2 regions of the Shewanella dokdonensis genome follow, and region 2 is predicted to be linked to the other one. Evidence: riboswitches for the same ligand, from Rfam matches in the RefSeq annotation. Region 2 holds a riboswitch; the other holds the start of a gene.
What was found. A riboswitch is a leader RNA that binds a small molecule or an ion and turns the genes downstream of it on or off. The one in region 2 is predicted to bind lysine.
Positions count from the first base shown of each region.

Region 1: it holds a riboswitch for lysine, as region 2 does, so the genes downstream of both, KHX94_RS03640 (Na+/H+ antiporter NhaC family protein) here and lysC (lysine-sensitive aspartokinase 3) in region 2, are expected to answer to the same signal.

Region 1 is NZ_CP074572.1:753,559-763,474, reverse strand. It holds partial or broken gene KHX94_RS03660 (amidohydrolase family protein) at 1-1,217, opposite strand, end outside; gene KHX94_RS03655 (H-NS histone family protein) at 1,387-1,782, opposite strand; gene KHX94_RS03650 (electron transfer flavoprotein subunit beta/FixA family protein) at 2,101-2,850, shown strand; gene KHX94_RS03645 (electron transfer flavoprotein subunit alpha/FixB family protein) at 2,852-3,775, shown strand; lysine riboswitch at 3,858-4,054, shown strand; gene KHX94_RS03640 (Na+/H+ antiporter NhaC family protein) at 4,153-5,712, shown strand; partial or broken gene KHX94_RS03635 (M3 family metallopeptidase) at 5,959-8,096, opposite strand; gene KHX94_RS03630 (thymidine kinase) at 8,318-8,896, shown strand; gene KHX94_RS03625 (FUSC family protein) at 8,948-9,916, opposite strand, start outside.
Region 2 is NZ_CP074572.1:2,761,642-2,771,557, reverse strand. It holds gene rluA (bifunctional tRNA pseudouridine(32) synthase/23S rRNA pseudouridine(746) synthase RluA) at 1-348, shown strand, start outside; gene asnC (transcriptional regulator AsnC) at 463-924, shown strand; gene KHX94_RS13315 (succinylglutamate desuccinylase/aspartoacylase family protein) at 975-2,072, opposite strand; partial or broken gene lysC (lysine-sensitive aspartokinase 3) at 2,072-3,438, opposite strand; lysine riboswitch at 3,566-3,740, opposite strand; gene KHX94_RS13305 (DUF3293 domain-containing protein) at 3,837-4,268, opposite strand; gene arcA (two-component system response regulator ArcA) at 4,789-5,505, shown strand; gene KHX94_RS13295 (hypothetical protein) at 5,700-6,206, opposite strand; gene fusA (elongation factor G) at 6,570-8,657, opposite strand; partial or broken gene KHX94_RS13285 (ATP-binding protein) at 9,077-9,916, opposite strand, start outside.

The sequences.
Region 1 (9,916 bases), 2.0 Mb from region 2:
ATGACTAAATCTGCCATATAACCGGGAGCCAGTTTGCCGGTAACGTCTGCAACCCCGGCCAATTCTGCTGCTTGGGTGGTCAGTGCGGTCAGGGCTTGTTTTTCTGTCAATCCGGCAGCAACAGCCATCTTTAACCGTGGCCAGAACGCTTTGGTGTCAATACCATGCTGAGTCAGGGCAAATGGAATATCTGCCGATGCAAGGCTAGCCGGATTCGCTGGGGCGCGTTCCCAATGTCGCAGTTCCGATAGCGACACATTGGCGGCGGCTGTTTCACTACTGACATCTGGCGCAGAGGGAAAATTCAACGGCAAAACTAACTGTGGATGGTAGGCCGCCAGTTCGTTGAGGCGGGCATATTCTTCGCCACTTCCCAACAACTGTACTTTCAGCCCCTGTTGTTTCAATAACTTGGCTGCACGTAATTCATTATTAAGATTGCCGCTATTAAATATAACGCCTTGTTCTTTTATATTACTTAAACGCTCTAAGGCAATATTAAAATCTGGCGTTTTAACCTCTTCGGGATAATCTTTGGCTTTGGCGACACTGTCATTATACCAGCGGGCATCGCTGAAGGTCTGGCGGATAAGTGCAATACTGCCCATTAATGAGGTGGGATAGTCCTGAGGTGAACTGCCCTTATCAAATGCCATAAACTGTTTACTACGGGATTTATAAATTATCTCGTGTGCTTTTTTATCTGCGAGAGATAATGTCACCGCAGTGCCTTGAAATATTCCATCCAGATGCGCACTTTGGACACTTGTAAATCCATTTGTTATCCATTTATCTGCCGCTTTTACATCAGGATAAACTTGGGCGAACCATTCTTTTTCTGCATGAATCGCACCATTTGCTGCGTTACCACCGATACGTTTAATGTTATATATCGGTGACTGGGACTTAGGTAAATTCTTGGAAGATTCTATGCCATATTCCGCATAGGGATCGATAAAACCTGGATAAATTCGCAAGCCAGAAAGATTTATCTCATAGGCATTATGTGGAATATTATTGTCCGGAAGAATTGCTTTGATCCTGTTATTTTCTAACAACAAGGTCGCATTCGATAATTGATTCCCTGGCGACACTATCAGGGTTGCATGAGTCAATGCTGTGAGTGTCGGTGTGTTATCTGCTAACTGGCTTTCTCCGGCCGCGGTTGTCAGGCTGAGCAGGGCGCAGAGACCTGCGGTGAAAGTCTTACGATTCATGAATATTCAAACCTTTCCTGGTCTTGAAGGGCAGAACTCACGTTATCGCAGATAATGTGTAAACACCAATAGTGAATTGTAAGGCTTTTTAAAACGTATTGTTTCTTAAATATCAATGATGACAATAAAAAAGCCCCGTTACTTGGGGCTTTTAAAATCAATTGACCGTTTAGTCAATCAGGAAATCATCCATGGAGCGGCCATTGTCCACTTCATTTTTGAAAACAGTAGGCATACGTCCCTGACCTGTCCAGGTAACGGTTTCGCCATCGATTTCAATCTTATATTTAGGAGGACGTGGCGCGCGTTTTTTAACCGGTTTTGCCGCGGCAACAACACCCAGATCTTCAACAGAAAGCCCTACGGATTCCATTTGTTGCCGGATCTCTTCAATTTTTGCCAGACGATCAGCTTGTGCTTTGGCTTCTTCGGCGGCTTCTTCTTCACGTTCAGTCACAATCTTTTCCAGCTTATTTGCCAGATCACGTAGTTCTTCTACGCTCAGATCTTTGACAGCAGCTTTAAAGCGGCGGGCGTGAGTCAATATTTCAAGAAATTCGCTCATAATTATTTTGATTCCACTCTATATAGAACTTGGGATTAATATGACATCACGACGAATAATAGAAACATTATTAAAATGGATCAAATGAATTTCAGTTCATTCGCCATTTTTTTTAATTTCCAATATAGCTAAATCAATATTTAGGTCATTTACTCGAAATAATTAAGGCAATAAAGCATAGATTATTGTCTAAACACTTGTTTAAATTGATTGACGTGAACGTAAACGTAGCTTAGAGTTGGCTGCAGCTAGGAGCCATCTTTTAAGGTGGCTCTGTTCCTATCAGAAATCTGTTACGAGTGCAGCAAAGGAAGTCCTATGAAAGTCATGGTACCCGTAAAAAGGGTGGTGGATGCCAATGTTAAAATTCGCGTGAATGCGGAACATACAGCAGTTGACACCGCAAATCTGAAAATGGCCCTGAATCCCTTCTGTGAAATTGCCGTGGAGGAAGCTGTCCGACTGAAAGAAGCTGGCACAGCGGATGAAGTCGTGGTGGTGAGTATCGGGCCAAAAGTCGCGCAGGAACAACTGCGGACCGCCATGGCTCTGGGGGCTGATCGCGCCATTCTGGTGGAAACAGATGAGCCTCTAGTCCCTTTATCTGTTGCCAAAATATTGCTGGCCTTGCAGGCACGTGAACAAGCGGACCTGATCCTGATGGGTAAGCAGTCGATTGATGGTGATAACAACCAAACCGGGCAGATGTTGGCGGCATTAGCCGACCTACCACAAGCCACGTTTGCATCTGCCATCCACATTGCCGATGGACAATTGACCGTTAAGCGCGAAGTGGATGGTGGCGTACAGCAACTGCAATTACCTTTACCTGCGGTGGTAACCGCCGATTTGCGGCTCAATGAGCCGCGTTATGCATCGCTGCCGAACATCATGAAGGCAAAACGTAAACCGCTGGATACGCTGACGCTCACTGAACTTGGCGTGACCTTGAAATCGCATCAGCAGGTAGTGGCTGTTACGCCGCCAGCGCAACGTCAGGCAGGCGTGATGCTAGATTCGGTTGAAGCGCTGGTTGATAAATTGAAGAACGAAGCAAAGGTGATCTGACATGACAGTATTAGTAATTGCCGAACATGACAATGTCAGTGTTAAATCTGAAACCGCGAAAGTCATCGCCGCGGCGGCGAGTCTGGCGGGTGATATAGATGTGCTGGTTGCTGGTAGTGGTTGCGCGACCGTGGCCGATGCAGTGGCAAAACTACAAGGGGTCAGCCGTGTCCTGCTGGCGGATAACCCCGCCTATAAAGCCCAACTTGCTGATAATCTTGCCAAGCTGGTGGTCGCGCAGGCATCTGGTCACAGCCATATTCTGGCGGCGGCGACCTCGACAGGGAAAGATTTACTCCCACGCGTGGCCGCTTTATTGGATGTGGCTATGGTATCGGAAGTGGTCAACATTCTGGATGCGGAGACTTTTGTTCACCCGATTTATGCGGGTAATGCCTTAGAAACGGTCAAGAGTCTGGACGCGGTGAAAGTCGCCACGATACGCGCCAGTGCTTTTGCTGCCGTACCGACCACTGGCGATGCGGCAATAGTGGCTGTTGATGCCGTGATACCATCAGTATGCCATGAGTTGTCACATACGGCGGTGGCATCTGCACGCCCCGAGTTGGTTAATGCCCGCGTTGTTGTGGCTGGTGGCCGGGCTCTAGGCAGCGCTGAGAATTTTGTCATGCTAGAAACGTTGGCAGACAAACTCGGTGGCGCTGTTGGTGCTTCCCGTGCGGCTGTTGATGCCGGTTACATCAGCAATGATCTACAGGTCGGACAGACTGGCAAAATTGTTGCCCCCGAACTCTACATTGCTGTGGGAATTTCCGGGGCTATTCAGCATCTAGCAGGAATGAAAGACGCAAAAGTGATTGTGGCGATTAACAAAGATCCTCAGGCACCGATTTTTCAAGTGGCAGATTATGGCTTGGAAGCCGATCTGTTTGAGGCATTACCCAAACTGGTAGAGTTGATTTAATTTAGCTTCTGCGTCAGGATAGGCAGCTATGGGCAGCACCATTGCTGCCTTTTTTGTTTTCTGCCTCGCGCCAAACGGCGTTCTGAGAAGTAGAGGCGCATCTGATATGAGTAGCGGCAAGCAGGGTGATACCGTTTGATGTGTCGTGAAAGGATCCGATGCCGAAACAACTGGAACCATCAATTCCGTTGTTGGGGCTGTGCCCGAATAGGGACAGCACTGCCATGGTGGGCTAAACATAAATAGCCGAATTAACTGCCGTGGAGCGCTACTGAAAAGAAGTCGGTCTGTGATGATCGGCCAGGCACACTGGGCGATACTGCCTATTGTGTGCCTTTTTGTGCCTCCCGCCGGTCACATAAGAACATATTAAAACAATGACAATACTCAGTTATGCCGATTCGGCACTTTCGTTATTGCCGCCTGTGGTGGCTATTCTGTTGGCGATCCTCACCCGTAAAGTGCTGCTATCGCTCGGTATTGGTATTCTTATCGGTACTTTATTGCTGAATCAGTGGTCTATTAATGATTCCGCTGTCTATCTTGCTGACAAGGTCTCAGGTCTATTCTGGAGCGATGGCGCGCCAAATAGTTGGAACTTATATATCTTAGGATTTCTGCTGTTGCTGGGCATGATTACCGCCCTGATAACGGTCAGTGGTTCTGCTCGCGCCTTTGCTAACTGGGCCAAACAACATATCCGTAAACGCAGGGATGCCAAGCTTCTGACCATGTTTCTTGGCTGTGTGGTGTTTATTGATGACTATTTTAATAGTTTGGTGGTGGGCAGTATCTGCAAACCTTTGACTGATCGTTATTACATCTCGCGAGCCAAGCTTGCTTATCTGCTGGATTCTACGGCAGCGCCAGTGTGTGTGATTTCGCCTGTATCGAGTTGGGGCGCTTATATTATCGCCTTGATTGGCGGCATTCTGGCAACGCATGGCATGGCTTCGACCGGACATCTCACCGCGTTTGTCGAGATGATCCCGATGAATTTTTATCCTTTATTTGCGTTATTGTTGTTGCTGTTTGTGGCGCTGTTTGAATTGGATGTCGGCCCCATGCGCCGCCACGAACTCAATGCTCGCAAAGGGCAACTGTATGATGACAGTAAGGGCGTGCCACCAGGTGCCACCGCTGAGCTGGAAGAAGCAGACAGTGGCAAAGTGGGTGGTTTGTTTATCCCTATTTCAGTGCTGGTTATTGCCACTTTATATTTTATGGTACGCAGTGGTACTGATGTTTTGCTCAGTGAAGGTAAAGCATTTTCGATCATTGGGGCTTTTGAAAAAACCGATGTCAGTGCATCGTTGTTCTTTGGGGCGCTGTTGGGATTGGGCACCACGTTACTGCTAGCGTTGCGGCAGAAGTTGCCGCTGAAGGATATCGCAATTGGGCTGTTTGTCGGTGCTAAATCCATGTTGCCAGCCATTTATATCTTGATGTTTGCCTGGACAATTTCAGGGATCATTGGGCAACTGGAGACGGGTAAATTTATGGCGAGTCTGGCAAGCGGTAATATCCCGTTTGCGTTGTTGCCAGCGGTGTTATTTATCTTGGCTGGTCTGACGGCGTTTTCCACCGGTACTAGTTGGGGAACCTTTGGCATTATGCTGCCCATTGCTGCCGATATGGCGATGGGAAGCCATCAAGGCATGATGTTGCCGATGATGGCGGCGGTATTATCCGGTTCGGTTTTTGGCGACCATTGCTCGCCGATTTCAGACACGACCATCTTGTCGTCTACCGGAGCCAGTTGCCATCATATCGACCATGTGACCACGCAGTTGCCCTATGCGTTGCTAGTTGCCTTTATTTCACTTGGTGGTTATCTGGTGATGGGATATACCGAGTCGGTCACCTTGGGGCTGCTGTGTTGTTTGCTGTTGTTTGTGGTCGGGCTGTTTTGGTTAAGAAGGCGCGCAGACAGTTAGTTTGAGGCAGTAAAAAGTGCGGCTGCGGCTGTCATGCCGAGCAGTTAAGCACAGTTGACTGTTTCTTTAAAAAACGCCAAATCCGCTATTAATTTATGTGATAGCGGATTTTTTATGACCGCTCCCAAGCCCTCAATATTATTCAAAAACCAAGACCGCAGAAATACACTAAAAGAAAATGCCGCTCACTTTAAGTGAACGGCATTTCGGCGGATGTCGCGTTTGTTATGCGCCAGCGCTGATTGGTTACATCAAGCCGCGGCGTTTTAGCAGACCATCGGTTGTTGGCTGCTGGCCACGGAAGTTCTCATAGGCTTCCATCGGGGGCACACTATTGCCAACTTCGCGGATTGCTTTACGGAATTTCATGCCAATCTCGCGGTTAAGTCCGCCTTGTGTTTGTACATAGGCAAAAGCGTCCGCTGCCAGAATTTCACTCCACATGTAGGCATAATAGCTAGCGCTATAACCACCTGGAAATGCGTGGGCAAAATAGCTGGAACGATAACGTGGGGGCACCGCCGCCAGGTTCACGCCATGCTTGGCCAATGCCTGAGCCTCAAACTGCTCAACGTTTTGCAGGGGGCGTCAGCGCTCAGGCTATGCCATTCCAAATCCAATAATGCCGCTGACATATATTCCAGCGTATCAAAGCCCATGTTGAAGCTACGGGAGCGCAACAGTTTATCCAACATATCTGCCGGCAGTGGTTCGCCCGTTTGATAATGCTTGGCGTAATTGGCTAATACTTTGGGATGTCCGGCCCAGTCTTCTTCAAAGGTCGATGGAAACTCAACAAAATCCCGTGATACCGAGGTTCCTGAGAGACTTGGATACTTGACCTTGGAAAACATGCCGTGTGTGCCATGTCCCAGTTCATGGAACATAGTGGTGACTTGGTCATAGCTGACGAAGGTGGGTTCGCCATCTGGAGCCTTCTGGATATTCATCACATTGACCACCACGGGTTTTTGTTCCAGCAGGCCGCTTTGGCGTACGAAGGAACTCATCCAGGCTCCACCTCGTTTACCTTCGCGGGCAAAATAATCGCCGTAGAAGATCGCCAGACTACTACCATCGGCGTCAAACACTTCCCAGGCTTTAACATCTGGATGATAGACCGGCAGATCTGGCCGCGGCTTAAAGGTAACACCATAGAGCTGATTCAAGGTGTAGAACACGCCATCTTGCAACACTCGGTTGAACTCAAAATAGGGCTTGAGGCTGTTTTCATCCAGATCATATTGTTGCTGACGTACCTTTTCGGCGTAGTAAGCCCAATCCCAAGGTTGTAGTGTAAAATCGCCGCCGGTTTTGCTAATCATCGCCTGGATGGCTTCGGCTTCTTTTTGGGTATTGGCCACTACGGCAGGCACCATGGAGCCGAACATATCAAACACCGCTTGTGGGGTTTTCGCCATCTGCGGCGCTAAACGGTAGCTGGCCCAGTTATCAAAACCGAGCAGTTTGGCTTTTTCGGCTCTTAACTGCGCTAAGCGTGCCACCAGTGATACTGTTTCGTCTTCGCCACTTAAACCACGGTTAGCTGATGCTTGCCAGATCTGCTGGCGTAATTCACGGTGGTGCAGTTGCGCCAGTATTGGTTGCCGAGTGGTGTTGGTGATGCTCAGCAGGTATTTGCCATCATGTCCGGCGTCTTTGGCCGCTTGGGCGGCACTGCGAATGGCAGAATCTGACAGACCTTCGAGTTGTGCCACATCAGCAACAATCACCGCGCTGGCTTTGGTGAGTTTCAGCAGGCGTTGCTGAAATTCGTTGGTCAGCTTTGATTGTTCTTCGTTAAGGGCGCGGATTTGGGCTTTTTGGGCTTCATCAAGTTGGGCACCAGCAAGTACAAAACCTTGGTGATAGACTTCAATCAGCCGCATCTGTTCGGCATTCAGCCCTAACTGTTGGCGCTGCTGATATAAAGTGTCGATACGTGCAAACAACTGCGGATTCAGATTGATATTGTCTGTATGCGCTGCCATTTTCGGTGCCATTTCGCTTTGAATACGGCGGATCTCTGGATTGCTGTTGGAACTGCTTAAGTTGTAAAACACCGCCGATGCACGGTTGAGTAGCGCCCCAGATTGTTCCAGCGCGATAATGGTGTTTTCAAATGTGGGGGCTGCCGATTGGGTGGCAATAGCTTGAACTTCTTGATCGTGGGCCAAAATGCCCGCTTCTAATGCGGGTTGGAAATGTTCGGTGCGGATCTGCTTGAAATCCGGTGCTTGATATTGCAGTTGGCTGGCGTTTAACAGCGGATTTTGCTGCTCAGTGGCTGCCGCAACGGTTGCTGCTGGCAGTGTATCGGCTCCGCTACATCCCGTTAGTAACAGGGCTTGCCCTAAGGCGATTGCTATAAGCGTCTTGCGCATCTTGGTTTCCGTTGTTGAGTGCAGGTGACGCAGCACGCTAACAACGACGACTTAAGCCAAACTGAAACCGCTTCATGCTAACAGGTGAAAGCTGTGTAAAATTGTAACAAATTGATTGCATTAGCTTAGTGAGCGTATTTCAGTATGCGCTTTACGCCCACTGATTTTTGTCAGTAAACGCGCTAAGATAGCGGCTATTCACAACTGCGGGAGCGCCAGTTTTGGCTCAGCTTTACTTTTATTATTCGGCGATGAATGCCGGGAAATCTACCTCGTTACTACAATCCTCCTATAACTACCGGGAACGCGGCATGAATACGCTGGTGATGACACCAGCAATCGATAATCGTTTTGGTGTCGGTAAAGTGGCTTCCCGCATCGGTTTAGAAAGCGAAGCGCTGATATTTCATAGTGATGATGATCTGGTGCAGATTATTAGTCATGCCCACCAACAGCAGTTTTTACATTGTGTATTGGTGGATGAATCGCAATTTTTGAGTAAAGAGCAGGTTAAGCAGCTCGCCTACGTAGTGGATAAGCTGGATATCCCGGTGTTGTGTTATGGGCTGCGTACCGACTTTCAAGGCGAGTTATTCAGTGGTAGCCAGTATCTGTTGGCCTGGGCGGATAAACTGGTTGAGCTGAAAACCATCTGTTTTTGTGGCCGTAAAGCCAATATGGTGATCCGCCGTGACAGTGAAGGTAAGCCGGTACGAGAAGGGGCGCAGGTGGCTATTGGCGGCAATGAAAGCTACGAATCTGTGTGCCGAAAGCACTTTCGCGAACTGATCTGGGACTGAGATCCAACGCCAGACAAGTCGCAATTTGCGCAGCTTGTCTGGTGCTATTCACTATTCGACCATCGCCTTGTTCAGCAACTGTTGCCGATCGTAAGCCTGTTCCAGTTTGTCCAGTTCCTGATTAATTGCCAGCAGTGCCAACGCCAGTTGATAGATCAGCCAGCCATAGCCGTTTTGCGCAAAATGTTGATAGGCCGTCTGTTGCTTGTCAGCTGCCAACAACTGCTGCTCAGATAATAATTGCTGTTGCAGTTGTTGTTCGAGTTCCGGCGGCAACTGCGGGCGTTGATGACGCTTGCTATTTACATAATCTGCCAGCGCGGCGAAGTCTTGCTGTAAGTGTTGCGCTACTTGTTTAATGCGGCTGTAGGCGGCGTTTTCTTCTTCCTGCCAGTGTGTCATCAGCAGCAGTTCCAGCAGCGTGATAACTCTTACCTGTTCATTGGCCAGTTCCGCTAGGATCTGCGGATGTTTCTTGAGTGTCTGGCTTTCCCATTCCAGTGAGAAAAACAACTTCTTTTGTGCCAATACCGCTTTCATGGCGTTTTCCAGCTTGGTGCGTTCGGCTGGAAGTTCAACATTGGCGTTGGTTTGTAGATGATTAGCGAGAACTTCGGCCATCAGCGAAAAGGATTTGCCCAGTTGTGCCCGCCAGTCCTGTTTGGCTTTAATCGGCAGCACAAAGAGTGATACCAACACGGCAATCAGGCAACCAATGAGAATATTGGCACTGCGCCATAGTGCCTCTGAGGTGTCATGGTTGGCATCGCCGATCACGATGATCATGGTAAAGCCGGTCACCAGATACGCATAACTGTAGCGCCCGGCGTTCAGCAGGACGACCACACAGACGCCAAGGATCAACAACCCCATCAAGCTCCAGTAGCTGTCCATGGCGATCACTAGAAAGACCCCATATGCCGAGCCAATCAGCGTTCCTATGGCGCGTTGTAACGACTTTTCAATCGCCCCGCCCACCTGTGGCAGACCCATCATAATGATCACTATGGTGACCATTGC
Region 2 (9,916 bases):
GTTGATTTGCCGCTCATCTGTGACTGGCCCAATCGCCCCCGGCAAAAAGTGGATTTTGAAGTAGGCAAACCCTCTGTCACGCATTATCAAGCAATCTCTTATGGCCAACAATCAACCTTGGTCAAGCTGATGCCGGTCACTGGCCGTTCACACCAACTGCGGGTACATATGATGGCGCTGGGTCATCCTATCCTTGGTGATGGTTTTTACGCCGACCCGCCCGCCAAAGCGCTCGCCCCCAGACTGTTACTGCATGCGGCAGAACTCAGCATCAAGCATCCCTATTCTGGCGAACCCATGACGTTTACAACTCGAGTTCCCTTTATGGAAGCCACATCTGCACAATAATCGTAGCATTATTTCTTTACATGACATCTGCCATAAAATTGCACTGTTAGCTGGTAAAATGACAATAAAAAACGTAAATTTGTGCCTGATAAAAAAAACAAAAGGCAAGTGATTGTGGATACATCATTTCAAAGAGACCAACTGGACAACCAGATCCTTGAAGCGCTGATGCAGGATGCTCGGACACCGTTCGCCGAATTAGCCAAACGTTTTAATGTCAGTGCTGGAACCATCCATGTGCGGGTGGAAAAAATGAAACAGGCAGGCATTATCACCGGGGCACAGATTACCGTGAATCCCAAAGCACTCGGTTATGATGTGTGTTGTTTTATCGGCATCAATCTTAAGAGTGCCGGTGACTACCCCGCCGCCATATCAAAATTAAATGCCCTTGAAGAAGTGGTAGAAGCCTATTACACCACTGGCAATTTCAGTATTTTTGTCAAAGTGATGTGTCAGTCGATTGAAGCGCTGCAGCATGTGTTGATCAATCGCATCCAGTCTATTGACGAAATTCAATCCACCGAAACCTTGATCAGCCTGCAAAATCCTATTGTGCGCGCGGTCAAGCCTTAACACTGGCTTAGCCAACAATAGGTTGCCACGCAACCTATTGTTACTCCTCATTATATTTTGGTTGCTCGGGTCATGATCTTATAGAGTTCAGTGCCTTGCTGCACCGCCGCCGAAGCAAAGTGCAAAATAGCAATTCCGCTCTCGGGGGCGGTCAATAGTTGCTCTTGTGCATCTTCTGATAAATCTAAACGCAGCAAGCGTACCAGCGGTTCTCCCTGCTTTACCTGACTGCCTGGCGCGACCAGATACTGCACCAGTCCAGCTTGCGGAGCATGGAACTTACGATAGTTGCTCAGCTTAGTGGCATATCGTGGCATAACTGCCGGAGCTAGCGATTCAGCCACTATCCCACGTTGGGAGAGAAAGGCCAAAATACCTTGAGCATCCTGTTGCGCCTGCGTCATATCAAGCAGTTCTTGATCCCCCAGCTCTAGCGTAAACGCGGCCACCGGCACCTCTAGTTGCCGCCCTTGTGATGCCAAATAATCGCTTAGTCGCCACCAAGGACAGAAAATAGCTTCATCCATGGCACCGCCAAACAGATTGGGGATAAGCAGCGTAAAGGGAATCGAAAATTCCGCTATTGCGTGCCTTTGATATTCAGGACAATACAGGTGGCGACAGGACTTAGGGCCGGTATGCAAATCCAGCACAATATCTGCCTCTGTTGCCAGTAACTGCAACGTATACGCTAGCCGCTGCCCAGTAGTAACGCCCCACGGACTCTGTAATCGCGTTTGTAGATTGGCCTTTAGCGCCTGCCGATAGGTGGCAATCAATTCAGCGTCGGGATAGTGTTGGCGCTCCGACAACCACTGCGGCAATGGCAACTGATTATCCAGATACTGCCGATTCCAATTTTCGCCAGTCACAGGGTCAAAGCGCCCCAAGGTAAACTCGCCGCTTTTTTGATTGATCCCCAGTGGGTTTGCCAATGGTACTAAGGTCACATCACCTTTAGGCGGATGCTGCCGCAAATACCGCAGCAATTGCAGTATTACGGCATTGCCCTGAACCTCAGCACCATGCACATTCGCTTGGATATACACTGAAGGTGCCGCAGGATCGCTCCCGATAAATTGATACACTGGCACCGTCAGTGTCTGTCCCGCAGCAAGTTCGCCGACGGCCAGCAGTTGCGGCTGCATCAGGCAGCCTCAGCGGTATTTTCAAAAAGGGCCCGATGTAATGCTGCCACCACATCAGCGGCTTCTGCTTCGTGTACCAGCACACACAAGTTATGAGGGCTAGCCCCTGACATATCAACCTGACGTTGTGCGGCGCAAGCACCCCGAACACCTGCTGACAAATACCAGGAGTTGACGCAATCCGGTTACCGATAATGGCTACCAGCGCCAACTTATCTTCAACCCGCACCCGACAGTGCTGCGATAATTCCTGCAATAAGGCTTCCGTCAACAAGCCCTGACCGCTGGACTCTGAACCGGTTTTGTCCAGTGTCAGCGACACGTTCACCTCTGACGTTGTAATCAGATCCACGGAAATTTTGTGGCGCGCCAAAGTCGCAAAGGTTTCGGCCAAGAAACCTTGCGCGTGCAGCATCTGTAAACTGTGCAGATTCAGCAGGGTTTGATCCCGTCTTAAGGCAACCGCCCGGTAGACCGGCGGGTTTTCGACCTGATGCCGGATCCAGGTTCCGCCTTTTTCTGGTTCCTTGCTGGAGCCAACAAAGACTTGGATCTGCTGCCTTACCGCCGGCAGAATAGTGGCGGGATGTAACACTTTAGCCCCGAACGTGGCCATTTCTGCCGCTTCATGGAAACTGATTTCAGCAATGGGTCTGGCGTTAGCTGCTAAACGGGGGTCCGTGGTATAGATCCCGGCAACATCCGTCCAGATTTCAACAGCATCAGCATCCAAGGCTTCCGCCAGCAGTGCTGCCGAATAGTCACTGCCGCCACGGCCAAGCGTCGTTGTCTGTCCCTGCTCATCAGCGCCAATAAAGCCCTGAGTGACCAGTAATTGCTGTGTTAGCTGAGGCAACAGCTGTGTTTGGGTTAGATGACGAATGTCTGCAATCTGTGGTTCCGCCTTACCAAAATGACTGTCGGTACGCAGTACCTGGCGCACATCAAAAGCACTGGCCAATGCGCCTTTTTCTCTTAAAACTGCGGCAAACAGTACCGAAGAACAGCGCTCGCCTAGTGAGAGTAACTCATCGACCAGCGCTTTATCTGACTGCTGTAGTAGTTGCTGGCTCAAAACATCAACCCGAGTCAATAAGGTATCAATCGTGGCAGCAACATCATCGCTACGGGGTAGCTGGTCAACAATGGCATATTGGATGGCGGCAATTTTTTTGAGCACGGCCAAGCGCTGTGGCTCAGTGATACCCGGTTGTGCCAGTTCTACCAACAGGTTCGTGACACCGCTGGAAGCACTGACCACCACTAACCGAGTAGCGGGGTTAGCAAGTACGATATCGGCACAGCGGCCCATGGCAAAGTAATCGGCGACGGATGTACCGCCAAATTTGGCAACGACTAAAGACATTACCGCACCTCCGCTAATGCGAGAGGTAATAAGAAAAACTGCGTTAAATTCATGATCAGCTCCGAACAAAATTCGTTCGAAGAGCCTGGCGCTGATACAAAGGCACCCTGAGAAGGGAAAAGTGATCCTCACCAGAAGCTCTCCACCAAAACAAGGTGACAGTCATCAGGATTCAGCCTGAACGACCGGCCAAAGGATCTGCCAATAATCCTGTAGCCTCGGCGCTAATCTCCCTCATGAACCTTCACCGGAGAATGGCCTCCTCGGGTTCACTACCTAGTTAACGCTCCTCTTCTGTTCCCACTGATAGCAGTGGGGATGCCGACATTAACAACAATCGCTGTTGGAAGTCAACGACATTTTAGCCCGCTGGAAATTTATCAACAGTAACCTGAAATTTAGTCACAGATTTCAGGTAACTCAGAGACAATCCGCACCCGCTGCCTGAAATCGCCGATTTGCTGTTCCTGCACGCCAGCCAAACAAGGCACCAGTGACAACACATTGTCTGCGACATAATAGAAGGCATTCTGCTGGTACTTTTTTGCCAGTTCAGCGGCTTGTACTTTACTGACAAATACTGCCCAACTCTTTTCCATATGACTGAGATCGGCAGCAGTGCCAATAATAATCCGATAAGGCACCAGCAGTTGCTCAATATCGCCTTGTAAGGCGCGGTCACGCAACCGGTTCTGACAAGGTTCCAGCACCTGTCCCAAAGGATTGTGGGCGGTAATAATCGCAAAAGGTAATGAAGAAGAAAGTGGCTGACTCAATAAAAAGCAGCTATCGAGATAGTGTTGCCAAAGCTGTGCAAATACGTCATCCATTAATCAGCAGCCTCTGAAGTAATCTGCGCTAGTTTAACAAAAGCTGGGCGACTCACCTAGTATCTGAAACATTGCGTTGTAAATTTGCTACTACTCTATGGTTTTTTGCTGTCTATTCGCTGAATCGCGTTGTCATTTGTTAACATTTCATTTGTTAACAAATGCACAATAAGAGTACAATGCTACCACTAATCACATTTCGGTCATGTTTGTGCTGACTGTCGGATACGACAGCCACAGTGTCTGACCAAAACGCTCTGAGTCATCATCTGGGTCTCGGAGACAAATAAACTGGATATCCATGAAAATCAGGAACTAAATTCATCTTGGGATATCTCAGTTAATACAATTCGCGTATCGGTAACAACCGTATGCCCAAATTCAACTAATCATGAAGTGCCGACGATGTAACTTGGTTTTTCACCAATACGCAGGTATGAAGCCGTTAGGATTCATAGAACAACAACTGGACATGAGCTCCGCTCGTGGTTAGAACCATCTGATTTATTAGGTAAATGATATGCAGAACCCACACATTCTTATCGTAGAAGACGAAGCCGTTACCCGTAACACGCTGAGAAGTATTTTCGAGGCTGAGGGATATGTTGTTACCGAAGCCAATGACGGCGCAGAAATGCACAAAGCCCTCCAAGACAACAAGATCAATCTGGTGGTTATGGATATCAATCTGCCTGGTAAAAATGGTCTGTTGCTTGCCAGAGAATTGAGAGAAATCAATAACATCGGTCTAATATTCCTGACCGGTCGTGATAACGAAGTAGATAAAATCCTGGGGCTGGAAATCGGTGCTGATGATTACATCACCAAGCCATTTAACCCACGCGAGCTAACTATTCGTGCCCGCAATCTGCTGACCCGTGTGACTACTGGTGGCGCTGAACCGGAAGAAAAATCTGCGGTTGAGAGTTATAAATTCAATGGCTGGAGTCTGGATATCAACAGCCGCTCACTGGTAAGCCCAGAAGGTGAATCCTACAAATTGCCACGAAGTGAATTCCGCGCCATGCTGCACTTTGTGGAAAATCCCGGCAAGATTTTAACCCGCGCCGACCTGCTACTAAAAATGACTGGCCGTGAACTAAAACAACATGACCGGACAGTTGATGTGACTATTCGTCGCATCCGTAAACATTTTGAAAGCCACCAGGATACCCCGGAAATCATTGCTACCATTCATGGTGAGGGTTATCGCTTCTGTGGACATTTAGACGACTAAATGCCATCATAGCTATAGAAAACCGGCCTTTCGCGCCGGTTTTTTTATGCGTATATTCTCAGCAATATGTGCATCTCTGTATGCGTCCCGGCGGGAGGAATAAGGCTAATATGGGCGCTACACTGCATCTTTGAAATCACCGTATCGAGTACTACTAGTCTTGAAGCGCTAATGCTCAATATCAAGCAAGACCGCTATACTTTAGCACCCACACAGGATTTAGCTTGCCCCAACAGTTGTTCAAGTTTCGCCCACATCGCATACCCAGAGGTGGGGTCTAGCGTCCGCCCCATGCGCTCAATGTTAGCTCGTTGCTGAGAAACTGCCGCTGAATAATTGATAGGAGTATTATCGATTTGCTCGCGTTCAGCACTGGTGAAGGGGACAAACTCACCATTGGGTCCCACCTTTCCCAAAGGGCCAATCATTTGCAAGCTAGTCATCGCATCGAAATCAATGGCACCACTCTTACGCATATCGGCAGAGATTGTCCGCATCTGTTTGGGAGTAAGATTAGTGAAATCGACATTGCGCCAGTTGGCTTGTGAGCTGTTATCAACGGACATATTTTTATCGGCGGCCATTTTCTTCTGCCCCTGCAGAATGTCAGCAAAATTTGCCGCTGATTTATTCGAGCTAGTGGCAGTAGCAGATGTTGAGGCAGATTGTGCTATCGGGGCATACACACTATTGATATTCATACGAAAGCTCTTAATGATAGATTTCGCCTAATACAGCATAAACCATACCAATCAAGTAGATAGCAGCATTGCGTCGCCTAACCCTGACGACACCACATGTAGCAGACTAAAACAGGCAAAGTTTTACCTAGCGCGGCAATTTTCTGCCTAAGCTAACTGCCCAAATCCTATAGCCTTGATGGAATAACTAAACAACCGTGCAGCATTCTTCTGTATTGTTACCAATCCATTTGGCCTTTATGTGACTGCCCGGCTACCAAGAACAAAACAAGAACACACTGCTCTATAGTGGGGTAACTGACATCATTATTTTATGGGCATAAAAAAGGCCCGTAAATACGGGCCTCTTCATCACACTAAGACTTACTTAGCCGCTTTTTTCGCTTTGGTTTCAGCAATCACTTTTTCTGAAACGTTAGCAGGACATGCTGCGTAGTGAGAGAACTCCATGGAGAACTGACCACGACCAGATGTCATAGTACGCAGGTTACCGATGTAACCGAACATTTCTGCCAATGGCACATCAGCCTTAACGCGCACGCCAGTCAGACCAGCTTCCTGATCCTTGATCATGCCGCGACGACGGTTCAAGTCACCGATCACGTCACCGACGTTAGCATCTGGTGTGAACACGTCAACCTTCATGATAGGTTCCAGCAACTGTGGGCCGGCTTTTGGCATACTTTGACGGAACGCCGCTTTAGCTGCAATTTCAAACGCGATAGCGGAAGAGTCAACTGCGTGGTAAGCACCATCAATCAGCTCAACTTCTACGTCCAGCACTGGGAAGCCTGCCAGTGGACCTTCTTTCATCATGGATTCAAAACCAGATTCAACGGCTGGCCAGAATTCACGAGGTACGTTTCCGCCCACAACTGAAGACACGAACTTGAAGCCAGTGTTGGCTTCACCTGGTTTGATGCGGTAATCAATCTTACCGTACTGACCAGAACCACCAGACTGTTTCTTGTGGGTGTAGCTATCTTCAACGGCTTTAGTGATAGTTTCACGATAAGCCACCTGTGGTGCACCAACGCTCAGTTCAACACCGTGAGTACGTTTCAGGATGTCAACTTTGATGTCCAGATGCAGTTCACCCATCCCTTTGAGGATGGTGTCGCCAGTTTCTTGGTCGGTTTCTACCTGGAATGATGGATCTTCAGCCACCATTTTACCCAGTGCGATACCCAGTTTTTCAGAAGCGCCTTTGTCCTTCGGAGTCACAGCGATAGAGATCACTGGATCTGGGAAGATCATAGGTTCCAAAGTACATTCGTGCTTAGGATCACACAGAGTATGACCGGTCTGAACGTTCTTCATACCTACTACAGCGATAATGTCACCCGCCTGTGCGTAATCGATTTCGCTACGGTCGTTTGCATGCATCATCACCATACGGCCGATACGTTCGGTCTTGCCAGTCGCACTGTTCAGTACTGTGTCACCCTTCTTCATCACACCTGAATAGATACGAACGAAGGTCAAGGCACCGAAACGGTCATCCATGATCTTGAATGCCAAAGCGCGCAGTGGTTCATCCACAGAAACAGTGGCAACTTCGCCAGTTTCTTCACCAGTTTCTGGGTCAGTCAGAGGCTGAGGCACAACTTCAGTTGGAGATGGCAGGTAATCAACTACCGCATCCAACAACAGCTGCATCCCTTTGTTTTTGAACGCAGAACCACAGTATGTGGGGAAGAATGCCAAGTTGATTGTACCTTTACGGATACAACGTTTGATGTCTTCAATAGAAGGTTCTTCACCTTCCATGTAGGCTTCCATCAGATCGTCATCCTGCTCAACGGCAGTTTCGATCATCTGTTCACGGTATTCTTCAACCAAGTCCACCATGTCGGCAGGCACGTCTGCCACTGTGTAGTTTTCTGGCAGACCTGAGTCGTCCCATATATAGGCTTTACGAGTCAATACATCGACTACGCCAGTGAATTCGTCTTCACGGCCGATAGGCAGAGTCATTACCAATGGAGTTGCCGCCAAAACACGTTTGATCTGACCAACAACACGCAGGAAGTCTGCACCCATACGGTCCAGTTTGTTTACGAAGATCAGACGAGCAACTTCTGATTCGTTCGCATAACGCCAGTTGGTTTCGGACTGAGGTTCTACACCGCCGCTACCACAGAACACACCAACACCGCCGTCCAATACTTTCAGAGAACGATATACTTCAACGGTGAAGTCAACGTGCCCAGGGGTGTCGATGATGTTGAAACGGTGATCTTTCCAGAAGCAGGTGGTCGCAGCTGACTGAATGGTAATACCACGTTCAGCTTCCTGATCCATGAAGTCCATGGTTGAAGCGCCATCATGTACTTCACCTATTTTATGGATCTTACCAGTGAGTTTCAGGATACGCTCGGTGGTGGTAGTCTTGCCCGCGTCAACGTGAGCGAAAATACCAATGTTTCTGTATTTCGATAAGTCAGTCATGATTCAACTTCATTATGAGTTAGTGAATAGGAGACGGAGTATGCCACTTCGTTGCTGCGACAGACGGAACCCCATAAATTAAGGCGCGTATTATAACACCGAAATCCCCGTATCCTGCAATGAGGAGTTTCAAATTTCGCCAGTGGCTTAAAGACTAGCCCTGACTTTACTCAGTAAACTATAAAAAATAGTTTATTTTTATATAGTTAGCTTTCTTTTTTAACATAGAAATACGGATGTCCTTACGGCCATATCCTATATTCCCGCAAATAACGGAAACTTTTATGACATTTTTTGCCAGAACGGCCGTAATCTATACAAACAAAAGAATGATGTCACCTGTCTTTAACAGGAAAATTGTAGCCGAGGGCTCCAGACAAAGAAGCCCGCGGCTGCGGGCTTCTTTAAAAACACTGTGGTTACTCGTCGACCGGTGACACAACAAATAACAGATCCCCTTGGGAAACCTGTTGGCCATTGCTGTTGAGGATCCGTTCAATACGGTATTTTTTATCTTCTGGATACAATACCGCACCTTTACGGTTGAAACCGGCCAGTGTCATCTGCGAGAACATCTTCATCGCCTCTGTCAGTGCCAATGTCTGTTCAACCGTCACTATGTCGCCTTCCTTGACAAAATCTGCTTCGCCAGGAGCCGGTGAGGTGTAGAAGATACCAGCGCCTTGAGCCAGCACTTTCAGCTCATTGGATTCGCCGACACGCAAAGAGGCAGTATCCACTTTCTGCGTTTCAGCGGCGGCTTCCATTTCTGCGATCAATGCCGGGATGTCCAGTTCGGCCATCAGGCGTGGCAGATAGTTGGTGTCGTACACACCATCACGGAAAGTACGGTCGCTCAAGATGCGTTTCAACAATGGGATATTGGTGGCAATTCCTTTGATCACTACGCGATCCAAGTAATCCAACATCTTATTGATGGTATCTTCACGGTCTTCACCATGGATAATGATTTGGGCGATCAGGCTGTCGTAGTAAGGTGAAACTTCTTTACCTTCAGCAGCAATAGCGATCACTTCCACATTATCTTGTGGTGGCAACACACACTCACTGATTAAACCTGGATTTGGCACTAGCTGTAATACGCCGTGGCTGTCCAGCGCCGCCTTTTCAGCTGTCACGCGCACTTCGATGGCATACCCCAGTTCTTTGGGCTGCAATTTCTCGATTGAACGCCCAGCGGCAATATCAAACTGCGCACTGACGATATCAATACCAGAAGTGACTTCGGTTACCGGATG